Regions from separate parts of the Massilia sp. 01N410 genome, predicted to be linked through region 1. Evidence: predicted binding sites of a transcription regulator. Region 1 holds the regulator's gene; the other holds the start of a gene.
The links. Region 1 encodes sigma-54, which starts transcription at its own class of promoters, with help from an activator protein. Its sites were predicted from a motif close to TGGCANGNAANCTGCTTT; they were not measured.

Region 2: a site for sigma-54 is predicted at 2,253-2,270, ahead of prpB (methylisocitrate lyase). Genes of this name have one in related genera too.

The regions. Positions count from the first base shown of each region.
Region 1 is NZ_JBFTRV010000010.1:70,985-78,291, reverse strand. Features, by position in the region: gene AC1DOP_RS15090 (KpsF/GutQ family sugar-phosphate isomerase) at 1-749, shown strand, start outside; gene AC1DOP_RS15085 (KdsC family phosphatase) at 749-1,282, shown strand; gene lptC (LPS export ABC transporter periplasmic protein LptC) at 1,296-1,904, shown strand; gene lptA (lipopolysaccharide transport periplasmic protein LptA) at 1,901-2,482, shown strand; gene lptA (lipopolysaccharide transport periplasmic protein LptA) at 2,483-3,043, shown strand; gene lptB (LPS export ABC transporter ATP-binding protein) at 3,043-3,819, shown strand; gene AC1DOP_RS15060 (RNA polymerase factor sigma-54) at 3,822-5,318, shown strand; gene hpf (ribosome hibernation-promoting factor, HPF/YfiA family) at 5,421-5,780, shown strand; gene AC1DOP_RS15050 (enoyl-CoA hydratase/isomerase family protein) at 5,885-6,970, shown strand; gene AC1DOP_RS15045 (GntP family permease) at 7,117-7,307, shown strand, end outside.
Region 2 is NZ_JBFTRV010000013.1:120,435-127,741, forward strand. Features, by position in the region: gene AC1DOP_RS17905 (GNAT family N-acetyltransferase) at 1-76, opposite strand, end outside; gene prpC (bifunctional 2-methylcitrate synthase/citrate synthase) at 122-1,288, opposite strand; gene prpB (methylisocitrate lyase) at 1,316-2,206, opposite strand; gene AC1DOP_RS17920 (M20/M25/M40 family metallo-hydrolase) at 2,475-4,088, shown strand; gene AC1DOP_RS17925 (alpha/beta fold hydrolase) at 4,091-5,206, shown strand; gene AC1DOP_RS17930 (VOC family protein) at 5,214-5,579, opposite strand; gene AC1DOP_RS17935 (cation acetate symporter) at 5,656-7,307, opposite strand, start outside.

The sequences.
Region 1 (7,307 bases):
TGCACCCGGCCGAAGCCGCCCACGGCGACCTCGGCATGGTCACGCCGCAGGACGTGCTGGTCGCGATCTCGTATTCCGGCGAAAGCGCCGAGCTGGCGGTCGTGATTCCGGCCGTCAAGCGCATGCGCGTGCCCGTGATCGCCATGACCGGCAAGCCGGGCTCGCGCCTGGCCCAGGTTGCCGACGTCCACCTCGACGTCTCGGTCGACAAGGAAGCCTGCCCGCTGAACCTGGCGCCGACCGCGTCCACCACCGTCACCCTGGCGCTGGGCGATGCCCTCGCCGTCGCGCTGCTGGAGCTGCGCGGCTTCAAGTCGGAAGACTTCGCCCTGTCGCACCCGGGCGGCGCCCTCGGCCGCAAGCTGCTGACCCACGTGCGCGACGTGATGCGCAGCGGCGACGCGGTGCCGAAAGTGAAGCCGAATGCTCCGCTGACCGAGGCCCTGCTGGAAATCTCGCAGAAGGGCATGGGCATGACCGCCATCGTCGACGACGCCGGCCGCCCGGTCGGCGTGTTCACCGACGGCGACCTGCGCCGCCTGTTCGAGAAGACCCATGACTTCAGCAGGCTGACGATCCAGGACGTCATGCACGCGAATCCGCGCCGCATCCATCCCGAGCAGCTGGCGGTCGACGCCGTTGCCGTGATGGAGGAATTCCGCATCAACCAGATGCTGGTGACCGACGCCGACGGCATGCTGGTCGGCGCCCTCCACATCCACGACCTGACCCGCGCCAAGGTGATCTGATGGTGACCCAGCTGGAACATCTGCAGCGTGCCGCGCGCGTGAAGGTCATGATCTTCGACGTCGACGGTGTCCTCACCGACGGCAGCCTGACCTATGACGCCAACGGCGAGATCACCAAGACCTTCTTCGTGCTGGACGGCCTCGGCATCCAGCTGCTGAACCGCACCGGCGTGCAGACCGCCATCATCAGCGCGCGCAATTCGCCGATCGTGGTCAAGCGCGCCGCCGACCTCGGGATCACCCACGTGTTCCAGGGCCAGCACGACAAGCGCCTGGCCTTTGCCGAGCTGCTGGAAAAGACCGGCGTGACGGCCGAGCAGTGCGGCTACATCGGCGACGACGTGATCGACCTGCCGCTGTTCACCCGCGTCGGCTTTGCCGTCACGGTGCCGAGCGGCCATCCGGAAGTGCAGTACCGCGCCCACTACGTGACGAAGAATGCGGGCGGACGCGGCGCCGTGCGCGAAGTCTGCGACATGGTGATGCGCGCCCAGGGAACCTACGAACAGGCATTGGCACCGTACTTTGGATAATCCTTCGCAAGCCATGGCGACCACGACCTACGTCAACAAGCGCACCGCGCACCGCTGGCGTCTGCTGGCATTGATGCTGGCGGCCGTGTTCTTCGCCTTCGGCAGCTTCTGGCTGGTGCAGGTGATGCGCGGCGAAGGCGAAGCGCACCGCGTCGACGTGGGCGACGATCCGGACTACATCATCGACAACTTCAGCTTCGTGCGGATGTCGGAAGCCGGCCAGCCGCGCTACGTGATCTCGGGCGAGCGCCTGACCCACCGCCCGGCCAACAACACCTCGGTGATCGACAAGCCGGTCGTGCAGAGCATGAGCACCGACCGGCCGCACATGACGATGACGGCGAACACCGCCAACGTCAACCAGGACCAGAACCAGATCGACCTGATCGGCAATGTCGACATCTCGCGTCCCGGCAACGCCACCTCGAAGCCGATGCGCATCCGCACCGAGGCGCTGACCGTGCTGCCGGACGAGGAAATCTCGAAGACCGACAAGCCGATCCAGATGACGCTCGGCGCCGCCTCGGTCACCGGCGTCGGCATGGTCGCCAACAACGCCACACAGCAGGTGACGCTGGGCGGCCGCGGAGAACTCATCTTCCCGCCGAAAGGAAAACAATGAAAAAAATACTCGCTGTCGCCGCGCTGTCGCTGGCAAGCCTGACCGCCTCGGCGGAGCGTGCGGATTCTCTCAAGCAGGCCAAGATCGATTTCAACAACGCGCACATCGACGAGGTCACCCAGACCCGCACCTTCACCGGCAACGTCGTGCTGACCCGCGGCACCCTGACGATCAAGGCCGACAAGGCCGTGCTCACGGAATCGCCGGAAGGCTATATGGCGGTGACCCTGACCGCCGCGCCGGGCCAGCCCGCGACCTTCCGCCAGAAGCGTGACGGCGGCCCCGACCTGTGGGTCGAAGGCCAGGCCCAGCGCATCGAATACGACGAGCGCACCGAGCTGGTCAAGCTGTTCTCGAACGCGGTCGTCAAGCAGCTCGAGGGCAAGCGCATGACCAGCGAGGTGAACGGCCCGTTCATCTCCTACGACAACCGCACCGAGCAGGCCAACGTGTTCAACGACACCAGCGGCGAAAGCAAGCCGGGCGGCGGACGCGGCACCATCATCATCGCGCCGCGCCGTACCGCGCCGGCGGCGGCTCCCGCGACCACGCCGGCGGCGCCGGCAGGGAAGCAGTAAATGAAGGCCGTCCTTGCCGCTGCCGCGCTGTTGCTGGCGCCGCTGGCGCAGGCGGAGCGGGCGGATGCGCTCAAGCCGCTGAAGGTGGTCGGGGGCAACGGGACCCTGGACCAGGTCACGCAAACCGTGGTCCTGACCGGCGGCGTGACCGCCACCCGCGGCACCATGCTGCTGAAGGCCGAGCGTGCCGAGATCAAGGAAGCGCCGGACGGTTACAAGACCATCGTCCTGGTCGCGGCGCCCGGCAAGCCGGCGTCGTTCCGCCAGAAGCGCGACAGCGGCCCCGAGCAGTGGGACGAAGGCCAGGCCGAGCGCATCGAGTACGACGAGCGCACCGAGGTCGTCAAGTTCAGTTCGAACGCCGCCATCAGGCAGCTGGAAGGCAGCAACGTGATGCGTGAAATGGGCGGCGAATTCATCGCCTACGATGCGCGCAAGGAAGTCCTGCTGAACCTGAACGACCCGAGCGGCGTCGACAGGCCCGGCAAGGCCCGCGCCAGTTTTACTTTTTATCCGCGCCGCACTGCGTCGGCCGGGCAACCGGAAGCAGGAAAGCAATGATGGATGTACACGCAGACGCCGCCGCCATCGCGAGCGGCGGCAGCACCCTGGTGGCCAAGGGGCTGCAGAAAAGCTACGGCAAGCGCCTGGTGGTGCGCGACGTTTCGCTGCAGGTCGCCTGCGGCGAGGTGGTGGGCCTGCTCGGCCCGAACGGCGCCGGCAAGACGACCTCGTTCTACATGATCGTGGGCCTGGTGCCGGCCGACGCCGGCGCCATTGTCATCAACGGCACCGACATCACCAGCCTGCCGATCCACCGGCGCGCCATGCTGGGCCTGTCCTACCTGCCGCAGGAAGCCTCGGTGTTCCGCAAGCTGACGGTGGAGGAGAACATCCGCGCCGTGCTGGAACTGCAGCGCGAGGACGGCAAGCCGCTGGGCAAGAACCGCATCGAGGAGCGCCTCAACGAGCTGCTGGCCGAGCTGCAGATCGAGAAGCTGCGCGAGAACCCGGCGCTGTCGCTGTCGGGCGGCGAACGGCGCCGCGTGGAGATTGCGCGCGCCCTCGCCACCAACCCGCGCTTCGTGCTGCTGGACGAGCCGTTTGCCGGCGTCGATCCGATCGCGGTGATCGAGATCCAGCGCATCGTGCGCTTCCTGAAGGAGCGCGGCATCGGCGTCCTGATAACCGACCACAACGTGCGCGAGACGCTCGGCATCTGCGACCGTGCCTACATCATCAACCAGGGCGCGGTGCTGGCGTCGGGACGCCCGGACGACATCATCGCCAATGAATCGGTTCGCCGCGTCTACCTGGGTGAACATTTCCGGATGTAGTCATGAAACAGACGCTGCAACTCAAGACCTCACAGCACCTTGCGCTGACACCGCAACTCCAGCAGTCGATCCGGCTGCTGCAGCTGTCCACTCTCGAGCTGCACCAGGAGATTGAACAGGTCCTCAGCGACAACCCGCTGCTCGAACGCCTCGACGATCCGCTCGACCACTCGGTGCGCCTGCTGGCCGACGGCGCGATCAACAACGGCGCGTCGACCTCCACCACGCCCGACTCGCCGCCCTCGTCCAGCCAGGGCGAGGAGGGCAATGGCGGCGGTGGCGCCGAAGCCGAAGGCGGCGACAGCGACAACGGCGATGCCGGCGGCGCCGAGCACGACATGGACTGGGGCGATTCTGGCCGTTCCGGCAGCGGCAGCGGCGGCGAGGAAGAGGACGGCCGCCCGCAGCTGGAAGCCAGCCCGGTCTCGCTGCGCGAACACTTGATGGAGCAGGTACGCCTGACCTGCATGTCGCCGCGCGATTGCGCGCTGGTCGAGATCGTCGTCGACACCCTCGACGACAACGGCTACCTCGAAGAAACCCTGGACGAGCTGCATGCGCGCCTCCCGGCCGAACTCGAAGTGGAATTCGAGGAGTTGCGCACCGCGCTGGCGCTGGTGCAAAGCATGGACCCGCCCGGCGTGGGCGCGCGCAGCGCCGCCGAATGCCTGGCGCTGCAGATCCGCCGCATGCCGGGCGTGCCGCTGGTCACGCGGCGCATGGCGCTGACCATCGTCGAACGCTACCTGACCTGGTTCGCGCAGCGCGAATTCAACAAGCTCAAGAAAGCCCTCGACTGCGACGACGAAGACCTGCGCGAAGCCCAGGCCGTGATCCGCCATTGCAATCCGCATCCGGGCGCGGCCTTCGCTTCCGACGTTTCCGACTTCGTGGTGCCGGACGTAATCGTGCGCCGCGCGAAGGACGGCTGGAGCGTGCAGCTGAATCCCGAGGTGATGCCGCGCCTGCGCGTGAACAGCCTGTATGCCACCTTGATGAAGCAGGGAAAATCGGAATCCCAGCTGGCGGCGCAGTTGCAGGAAGCAAAATGGCTCATCAAAAACATGCGCCAGCGCTTCGATACTATCCTTCGGGTAGCTCAAGCAATCGTGGAGCGCCAGCGGAACTTTTTCTCCCATGGCGCCGTTGCCATGCGGCCCCTTGTTTTACGTGAGATAGCTGATACACTAGGTCTACACGAGAGCACAATTTCTCGTGTCACAACTCAGAAATACATGCTGACGCCGCACGGCATGTTCGAGTTGAAGTACTTTTTCGGGAGTCACGTCGCGACCGAGGCAGGAGGAGAAGCCTCCTCGACCGCGATCCGGGCTCTCATCGTACAACTCACAGGAGCAGAAGACCCCAAAAACCCTTTATCCGACAGCAAGATCGCGGAGATGCTAGGGGAACAGGGAATGGTTATCGCACGCCGCACGGTAGCGAAATACCGCGAGGCGCTGAAGATCCCTCCCGTCAGCCTCCGTAAATCTCTGTAGCAAGCTCTTTCAGCAAGCTCTTGCAGCAAGCTTCTTGCAACAACGCTGCCCTGGTGCGTGGTATGCGCGTACGACAGGCAGCGCATCATCAAAGGAGTGTGTATGAATCTCACTATCAGCGGACATCATCTCGATGTAACCCCGGCAATCCGTGAATACGTACAGAACAAGCTCGAACGCATCACCCGCCATTTCGATCAAGTGATCGACTCCCACGTCATCCTCTGCATTGACAATCTCACCGAGAAAGAAAAACGCCAGAAGGCCGAGATCAACTTGCGCCTCGCCGGCAAGATCGTTCACGTCGCCAGCGCCGCGCACGACTTGTACGCCGCGATCGACATGCTGATGGACCGGCTCGACCGGCAGGTGCAGAAGTACAAGCAGATGCTGCAGGATCACAGTAGTACACCGCTCAAGCGCATACCCAACGATGGAGGAGAAGCTGCCGCTACAGCGTGATCCTTCCGCTGGCGCAGCACAAGCAAGGAAGGGCGCATCTGGCGCCCTTTTCGTTTTCCGGGCCGCGCTACAATGCCGTTTTCCATTTCAATAAATAAAAGAACATGAGCGAATACGTGCAGACCCGCGTTGCCAGCGGCACCGGCATCATTACCCTCGACCGTCCCAAGGCCCTGAACTCGCTGTCGCTGGAGATGGTGCGCGCACTGACGGAGACCCTGCTGGCCTGGCGCGACGATTCGAACGTCGACGCCGTCGTTATCAAGAGCAGCAGCGAGAAAGCCCTGTGCGCAGGCGGCGACATCCGCTTCTTCCACCAGGCCGGGCGCGCTACGCCCACTGGAGGCAGTGCCCTGCTGGAAGACTTCTTTACCGAAGAATACGCGCTGAACCACCTGATCCACTTCTATCCGAAACCCTATATCTCGTTGATGGACGGCGTGGTCATGGGCGGCGGCATGGGTATCGCCCAGGGCGGGCCCGAGACCGGCCTGCGCATCGTGACCGAACGCACGAAGATGGCCATGCCCGAGGTGAACATCGGCCTGTTCCCGGACGTCGGCGGCAGCCACTTCCTGTCGCATGCGCCGGGCGCGCTCGGCATGCATCTGGGACTGACGGGGCTGACCATCGGCGCCGCCGATGCGCTCTACGTCGGCCTGGCCGACGTGTTCGTGCCGGGCGCCGAACTGCCGGCACTGCATGCGCTGATCGCTGCGACGCCGGGCAAGCAGCTGGCCGATGCGATCCGCGCCTTCGCCGCGCCGTTCGCGCAGCAGGCCGGCGCCAGCGAACTCGAAGCGCAACGCGCGCTGGTCGACAGGCACTTTGGCGCCGACTCGGTACAGGCCGTGATGGTCTCGCTGGAGGGCGATGACACCCCATTCGCGCAGAAGGCCCTGGCCGCGATGCGCCAGCGCTCGCCGCTGATGATGTGCGTGACGCGCGAGATGCTGGTGCGCGGCGCCACGATGGACGTGGCCGCCTGCCTGCGCATGGAGCGCTCGCTGGTGCGCCGCAACTTCGAACACGGCGAAGTGCTGGAAGGCGTGCGCGCGCTGGTGATCGACAAGGACAATGCGCCGAAGTGGAACCCGCCCGCGCTGGATGCCGTCACGCCGGAGATGGTGGCGCGCTTCTTCGAGCCGGTGTGGCCGGCGCATGCGCATCCGTTGCGCCACCTGGCATAAGCGGCGCCCGCTCCGCCGCCCCGGCATCCGCCGGGTTTTTTTTCGCCTGCCGATAATGCGTTGCAGCATAAGCACGAATTTATGCGATGATTTCATCAGGCAATGAAATAATGGCATAGCCAAGCACAACAATAGAGGAGTCCAATTTGTCGTTTCTGATCGTCCTGGCCGCACTGGCCTTCCTGATGGTGGCCGCCTACCGCGGCTATAGCGTCATCCTGTTCGCACCGATCGCCGCCCTCGGCGCGGTCCTGTTCACCGACCCGTCCGCCGTGGCGCCGGTCTTTTCCGGCATCTTCATGGAAAAGATGGTCGGCTTCGTCAAGCTCTACTTCCC
Region 2 (7,307 bases), on a different contig from region 1:
GCAGGCTGGCCAGGCGCAGCTCGCGGTAGGCGGCTGTGTCGCTTGGGGTGAGTCGGCGGATAGTCGGATCGTTCATGTCATCCTTCGTCATCCCCACGAAAGCGGGGATGACGGCAGTGGTTTACTTACGCTCCGCCAGCGGCACGAACCTCAGATCCTCCGGACCGACATAGTTCGCGCTCGGACGAATGATCTTGTTGTCGATACGCTGCTCGATGATGTGTGCCGACCAGCCCGAGGTACGCGCGATCACGAACAGCGGCGTGAACATCGCGGTCGGCACGCCCATCATGTGGTAGGACACCGCCGAGAACCAGTCCAGGTTCGGGAACATCTTCTTCACTTCCCACATGACCGTTTCCAGGCGCTCGGCGATGTCGAACATCTTCATCGAACCGGCGCTCGCCGACAGATCGCGGGCTACTTCCTTGATCACCTTGTTGCGCGGGTCCGAGATCGTGTACACCGGGTGGCCGAAGCCGATCACGACTTCCTTGTTGGCGACGCGGTTGCGGATGTCGGCTTCGGCTTCGTCCGGGTTCTCGTAGCGCTTCTGGATCTCGAAGGCGACTTCGTTGGCGCCGCCGTGCTTCGGACCGCGCAGCGCGCCGATCGCGCCGGTGATGGCCGAGTAGATGTCGGAACCGGTGCCGGCGATCACGCGGCCGGTGAAGGTCGAGGCATTGAACTCGTGCTCGGCGTACAGTATCAGCGAAGTGTGCATCGCTTTCACCCACTCATCGGATGGCTTCTGGCCGTGCAGCAGGTGCAGGAAGTGACCGCCGATCGAGTCGTCGTCGGTCTCGACTTCGATGCGCTTGCCGTTATGGCTGAAGTGGTACCAGTACAGCAGCATCGAACCCGTTGACGCCATCAGGCGGTCGGCGATGTCGCGCGCCCCCGGGATGTTGTGGTCGTCCTTTTCCGGCAGGGTGCAGCCCAGCACCGAGACGCCGGTGCGCATCACGTCCATCGGGTGCGAGGCGGCCGGCAGGGCTTCCAGCGCGCTCTTCACCGCTTGCGGCAGGCCGCGCAACATCTTCAGCTTGGCCTTGTAGCCTTTCAGTTCGGCGGCGGTCGGCAGCTTGCCGTGCACCAGCAGGTAGGCGATCTCTTCGAATTCGGATGTGTCGGCCACGTCCAGGATGTCGTAGCCGCGGTAGTGCAGGTCGTTGCCGGAGCGGCCCACCGAGCACAGCGCGGTGTTACCGGCGGCGACGCCGGACAGGGCGACCGATTTCTTGGGTTTGAAAGTCGGGGTCTCGGTTTGGCTGGTCTGATCGGTCATGGTCTTGATATCTCCGTATTCGATGAATTATTTGGCTTTGTTCTGGGCAAACAGGGCATCGAGCTTCTGCTCGAAGCTATGGTAATCGATGCGGTCGTACAGTTCGGCGCGGGTCTGCATGGTGTCGACCACGCTCTTCTGGGTGCCTTCGCGGCGGATGGTCTCGTAGACGTTCTCGGCGGCCTTGTTCATGGCGCGGAAAGCCGACAGCGGATACAGCACGATGTCGACGTCGGCACCTTTCAACTCTTCGACGCTGAACAGCGGGGTCGCGCCGAATTCGGTGATGTTCGCGAGGATCGGCACCTTGACCGCCTTCTTGAACTGGGCGTACATCTCCAGGCTGGTGATCGCTTCCGGGAAGATCATGTCGGCGCCGGCTTCGACGCAGGCGACCGCGCGCTCCACGGCCTTGTCCAGGCCCTCGACGGCCAGCGCATCGGTGCGCGCCATGATGACGAAGTTGTCGTCGGTGCGGGCGTCGACGGCGGCTTTCACGCGGTCGACCATCTCGCCCTGGCTGACGATCTCCTTGCCCGGCCGGTGGCCACAGCGCTTGGCGCCGACCTGGTCTTCGATATGGCAGGCGCCGGCGCCGGCCTTGATCAGCGAGCGCACGGTGCGGGCCACGTTGAAGGCGGACGAGCCGAAGCCGGTGTCGATGTCGACCAGCAGCGGCAGGTCGCAGACGTCGGTGATGCGGCGCACGTCGATCAGCACGTCTTCCAGGCCCGAGATGCCGAGGTCGGGCAGGCCCAGGGAGCCGGCAGCCACGCCGCCGCCCGACAGGTAGATCGCGCGGTAGCCAGCGCGCTTGGCCAGCAGGGCGTGGTTGGCGTTGATCGCGCCGATCACCTGCAGCGGATGTTCTTCCTGCACGGCCTGGCGGAATTTGGCGCCTGCGGAGAGTTGGCTCATGTCCTCTTACCTTTCAATGATGCGTTGACGGGAATATGCCCTCACTAATGCAAACGGCGTGCCAAGCCAATCGCTGGCGCCTTGCCCCGTGTTTTCAAGCACTTGCGCCGTTTCGCCCTGCGTGTTTCGGCATCGATGTTTCACGAACGTTTCATTTTGAAACATCGTTGCGCAACACGCAAGCCTGGATCCTGTTCGCACAGCTGAGTTGCTCAGGCGTAGAATCCTCTGCGCAATTCCTTTTTGACAAAAACAACCAAGAGGATCTATGTGCGACATTCGTAAGGCCGGCCTGCTCGCCGGCATCGCCCTGCTCTGCTTCGGCGCCCATGCCGAACCGGTCGACGCCAACACCATCAACCGCATCGCCGACGAAGGCTATAACCGTGGCCAGGTCGTGAACCTGGCCGCCTACCTGAGCGACCGCATCGGCGGCCGCATGACCAATTCGCCGGCGATGCGCCAGGCGGAAAAGTGGACCCAGCAGATGTTCACGAGCTGGGGCCTGAAGAATGTCCACGCCGAAGGCTACGATTTCGGGCGCGGCTGGTGGATCGAATCCTCGAGCGTGCGCATGGTGGCGCCGCGGCCGCTGGCCCTGACCGCGATCCCGGTGGCCTGGACACCGGCGACCCGTGGCACCGTGAGCGCGACTATCGTGGTGGCGCCGGTCCGCAACGTGCGCGACCTGGCCCAGTACAAGGGCAAGGTGAAAGGCAGGATCGTGCTGGTCAGCTATCCGGAGGTGCCGAAGGACGACACCGGCGCCACCTTCAAGCGCTACGACGAGGCCGAACTGGGCAAGTTGTCGACCTACGACCAGCCGCACTACGATCCGGACCAGTCGTTCGACCTGTACAAGAAATACTTCGAGCAGGCGCGCGAGATCGACCGCTTCATGGCGGCGGAAGGAGCGGTCGCGCTGGTCAAGATGTCCTACCGTAACGGCGGCCTGGTGCAGGGCGAAGGCTACTTCCACCGCAAGGGCGACACCGTCTCCCTGCCCGAAGTCGAGATGGCGGCCGAAGACTACCGCCGCCTGGCGCGCCTGGCCAAGGTCGGCGAAGTGAAGCTCGAACTGAACAGCAATGTCCACTTCGACGACCGCGACACGAACGCCTACAACATCCTGGCCGAGATCCCGGGCAGCGATCCCCAGGCCGGCTACGTGATGGCCGGCGCCCACCTCGACAGCTGGGTGGCCGGCGACGGCGCCGCCGACAACGGCGCCGGCTCGGTGGTGGTGATGGAAGCGGCGCGCATCCTCTCGCAGCTGGGCGTGAAGCCCAAGCGCACCATCCGCTTTGCGCTGTGGTCGGGCGAGGAACAAGGCCTGCTGGGCTCCCTCGCCTATATCAAAAATCACATCGCGACCCGCCCGCGCCCGAGCAATCCGGAGCACGCCAAACTGCCCGAATTCATGTGGGAGACCTACCCGGTCACGCCGCTGCCCGGCTATGACGAGATGGCCGCCTACTTCAACCTCGACAACGGCTCGGGCAAGATCCGCGGTATCTATGCCGAGGGTAACTTCGCGGCGATACCTGTGCTGAAGAACTGGCTCGCTCCCTTCGACAGCCTGGGTGCGAACAAGGTCGTGGCCAAGAAGACCGGCGGCACCGACCACCAGATCATGGCCGGCATGGGCCTGCCCGCCTTCCAGTTCATCCAGGACCCGCTCGACTACGGTTCGCGCGTGCACCATTCGAACCTCGACACCTTCGACCACCTGCGCACCGAAGACCTGCGCCAGGCCGCGGTGATCATGGCCACCGTGCTGCTGCAGGCGGCCGAGAGCGACACACCGATGCCGCGCAACGTGCTGCCGAAGCAGCCGACGCCGACCGATCCCTTCCACTACCGCGATCCGGCCAAGGAATGAGGATGAGGCGCGCATACGCATCGCTTGCCTGCGCGCTGCTGCTGGCCGGTCCGGGTGCGAACGCCCGGGCCGACGGCATCGCCAGCCGCGCCGAGGCGGTGAAGATCGTCGCCGACATGCGCCGCATCGTCACCCCGCAGGGCATCGAAAGGACGCAGGCGGTCAGGATCGGCGGCATCGAGCAGTGGATCAGTGTGCGCGGCGCCGACCGCCGCAACCCGGTGCTGCTGATGCTGCACGGCGGCCCGGGCTATGTGGCGATGCCGACCAGCTGGTACTTCCAGCGCGGCTGGGAAGAGTATTTCACGGTCGTGCAATGGGACCAGCGCGGCGCCGGCAAGACCTATGCCGCCAACGATCCGGGCAAGGTAGCGCCGACCATGACCCGCGCCCGCATGCTGGCCGACGCCGAGGAGATGGTGGCCTGGCTGCGCAAGGAATTCGGCAAGCAGCGCATCTACGTGATGGGGCACTCATGGGGCAGCTCGCTCGGTATCGAACTGGCGCAGCGCCATCCTGACTGGCTGCACGCCTATATCGGCATCGGCCAGATCACGGATGCGCCGGAAAGCGAGCGGCGCGGCTGGCGCTTCGCGATGGATGCGGCGAAGAAGGAGAACAATCTCGAGGCGGTGCGCGAGCTGGAATCGATCGCGCCCTACGCCCAGCCGGGCAAGCAGGTAGCACTGAAGGACCTCTACCTGCAGCGCAAATGGCTGGGCCGCTACGGCGGCGCGGTGTACGGCAGGACCGGCTTCGACGCCGAGGCGGCCGCGGTGAAGTTGTCGCCGGAATACACGGATGCGGATTTGAAGACCATCTGGGACGCCACCGAATTCTCGTCCAGCCGGCTGCTGGCGGAGACGATCTCGATGGACTTCAGCGGCTACACGACATTCCGCTGCCCGATCCTGATCTTCAACGGACGGCACGACTACAACGTGTCCTCATCGGCCACCGCAGAATGGTTCGGGAAGGTGAAGGCGCCGTCGAAGCGGCTGGTGTGGTTCGAGCATTCGGCCCACGAGATCTTCAACGAGGAGCCGGGGAAGACCCTGGTGTCGCTGGTGCGCCATGCGCGGCCGTTTGCGGAGAAGGCGGGCGACGTCGCGCCCTGACGCAGCTTCAGCGGCGCTGCTGGAAGACCAGCGTGTTTCCGCTCGGGTCGTCGACGTAGAATTCGCGGGTGCCCCAGGTCTGCTCGAGCGGGCCGGCGTGCACCGGCGAATCCGGCCGGGTGGGCGGATTCAATCCGCGCGCGACGAAGCCTGAAAACAGGGCATCCACGTCCTCGCACAGGACGATGACGCTGGAATGGCCGAAGCGGCCTTCCCCGGGCGTCAGGTTCAGGTGCAGCTCTTCCTTGCCCCTGGCCAGGCCCGCGTAGCACGCGGATTCCCCGGGCCAGCTGAAGCGCAGCTCGAAATCGAGCACGCGCGTATAGAAGGCGATGGCTTCCTGGATGTCGCGCACGACCAGTATCGGTATCATCTTCCCCGCCCCTTCCCAAATAAAGAACCCGAAGGCCGGAAACCGGCTTTCGGGTTCAGTGTACAGCAGCGGCGGATCAGTGTGCCGATGCGGCGGCGGCGCCGATACCAGTCTCCGAACGCACTTCCTGCGCCTCGAAACCAGCCTTGTCGATCGCCGCGCGCGGGCTCTTGTCGGTGATCGAGAACAGCCACACGCCCACGAAGCCGACGATCATCGAGAACAGGGCCGGCGAGGTGTACGGGAAGATCTCGGTCTTGTTGTGGAAGACGTCGACCCACACCGATTTCGACAGCACGGTCAGGCCCACGGCCGTGATCAGGCCCAGGAAGCCGCCGATGGTGGCGCCGCGGGTGGTGCACTTGCTCCACAGGACCGACATGAACAGCACCGGGAAGTTGGCCGAGGCGGCGATCGCGAAGGCCAGCGACACCATGAAGGCGACGTTCACGGTTTCGAACACATAGCCCAGGCCCACGGCGATGATGCCGAGGATGATGGTGGTGATCTTCGAGACGCGCAGTTCGCTGCCCGGGGCCGGCTGGCCCTTCTTGATGACGGTGGCGTAGATGTCGTGCGAGACGGCCGAGGCGCCCGACAGGGTCAGGCCGGCCACCACCGCGAGGATGGTCGCGAAGGCCACGGCCGAAATGAAGCCGAGGAAGACGTCGCCGCCGACCGCGTTCGCCAGGTGCACGGCCGCCATGTTGTTACCGCCCAGGAGCTTGCCTGCCGCATCCTTGAAGGCCGGGTTGGTACCGACCAGCACGATCGCGCCGAAGCCGATGATGAAGGTCAGGATGTAGAAGTAGCCGATCCAGGTGGTGGCCCACAGCACCGACTTGCGCGCTTCCTTGGCGCTCGGGACGGTGAAGAAGCGCATCAGGATGTGCGGCAGCCCGGCGGTGCCGAACATCAGCGCCATGCCGAAGGAGATGCCGGAGATCGGGTCCTTGATGAAGTTACCCGGGCCCATGATCGAGTCCTTCTTGGCGTGCACTTCGACGGCCTTGGCGAACAGCGCTTCCGGGCTGAAGTTGTACATGGCCAGCACCGAGAACGCCATGAAGGAGGCGCCCGCCAGCAGCATCACGGCCTTGATGATCTGGACCCAGGTGGTGGCGGTCATGCCGCCGAACAGCACGTACACCATCATCAGGATACCGACCAGCACCACGGCGATGCTGTAGTCCAGGCCGAACAGCAGCTTGATCAGCTGGCCGGCGCCGACCATCTGGGCGATCAGGTAGAACAGCACGGTGACCAGGGTGCCCGAGGCGGCGAACATGCGCACCGGTTTCTGGGCGAAGCGGTAGGCGGCGACGTCGGCGAAGGTGAAACGGCCCAGGTTGCGCAGGCGCTCGGCCATCAGGAAGGTGATGACGGGCCAGCCGACCAGGAAGCCGATCGCATAGATCAGGCCATCGAAGCCGTTGGCGAACACCGCGGCCGAGATGCCCAGAAAAGAAGCGGCCGACATGAAGTCGCCGGCGATGGCGAGACCGTTCTGGAAGCCGGTGATGCCGCCGCCCGCAGTGTAGAAGTCGGACGCCGAGCGGGTGCGCTTGGCGGCCCACTTGGTGATGAACAGGGTCAGGATGACGAACACGGCGAACATCGTGATCGCGGTCCAGTTGGTGGCCTGCTTGGTGGCCTGGCCCAGGTCGGGCGCGGCGATGGCGGCGTTGGCGGCCGCCAGGACGGCCAGCGCGCTGGCGTTACGGATCA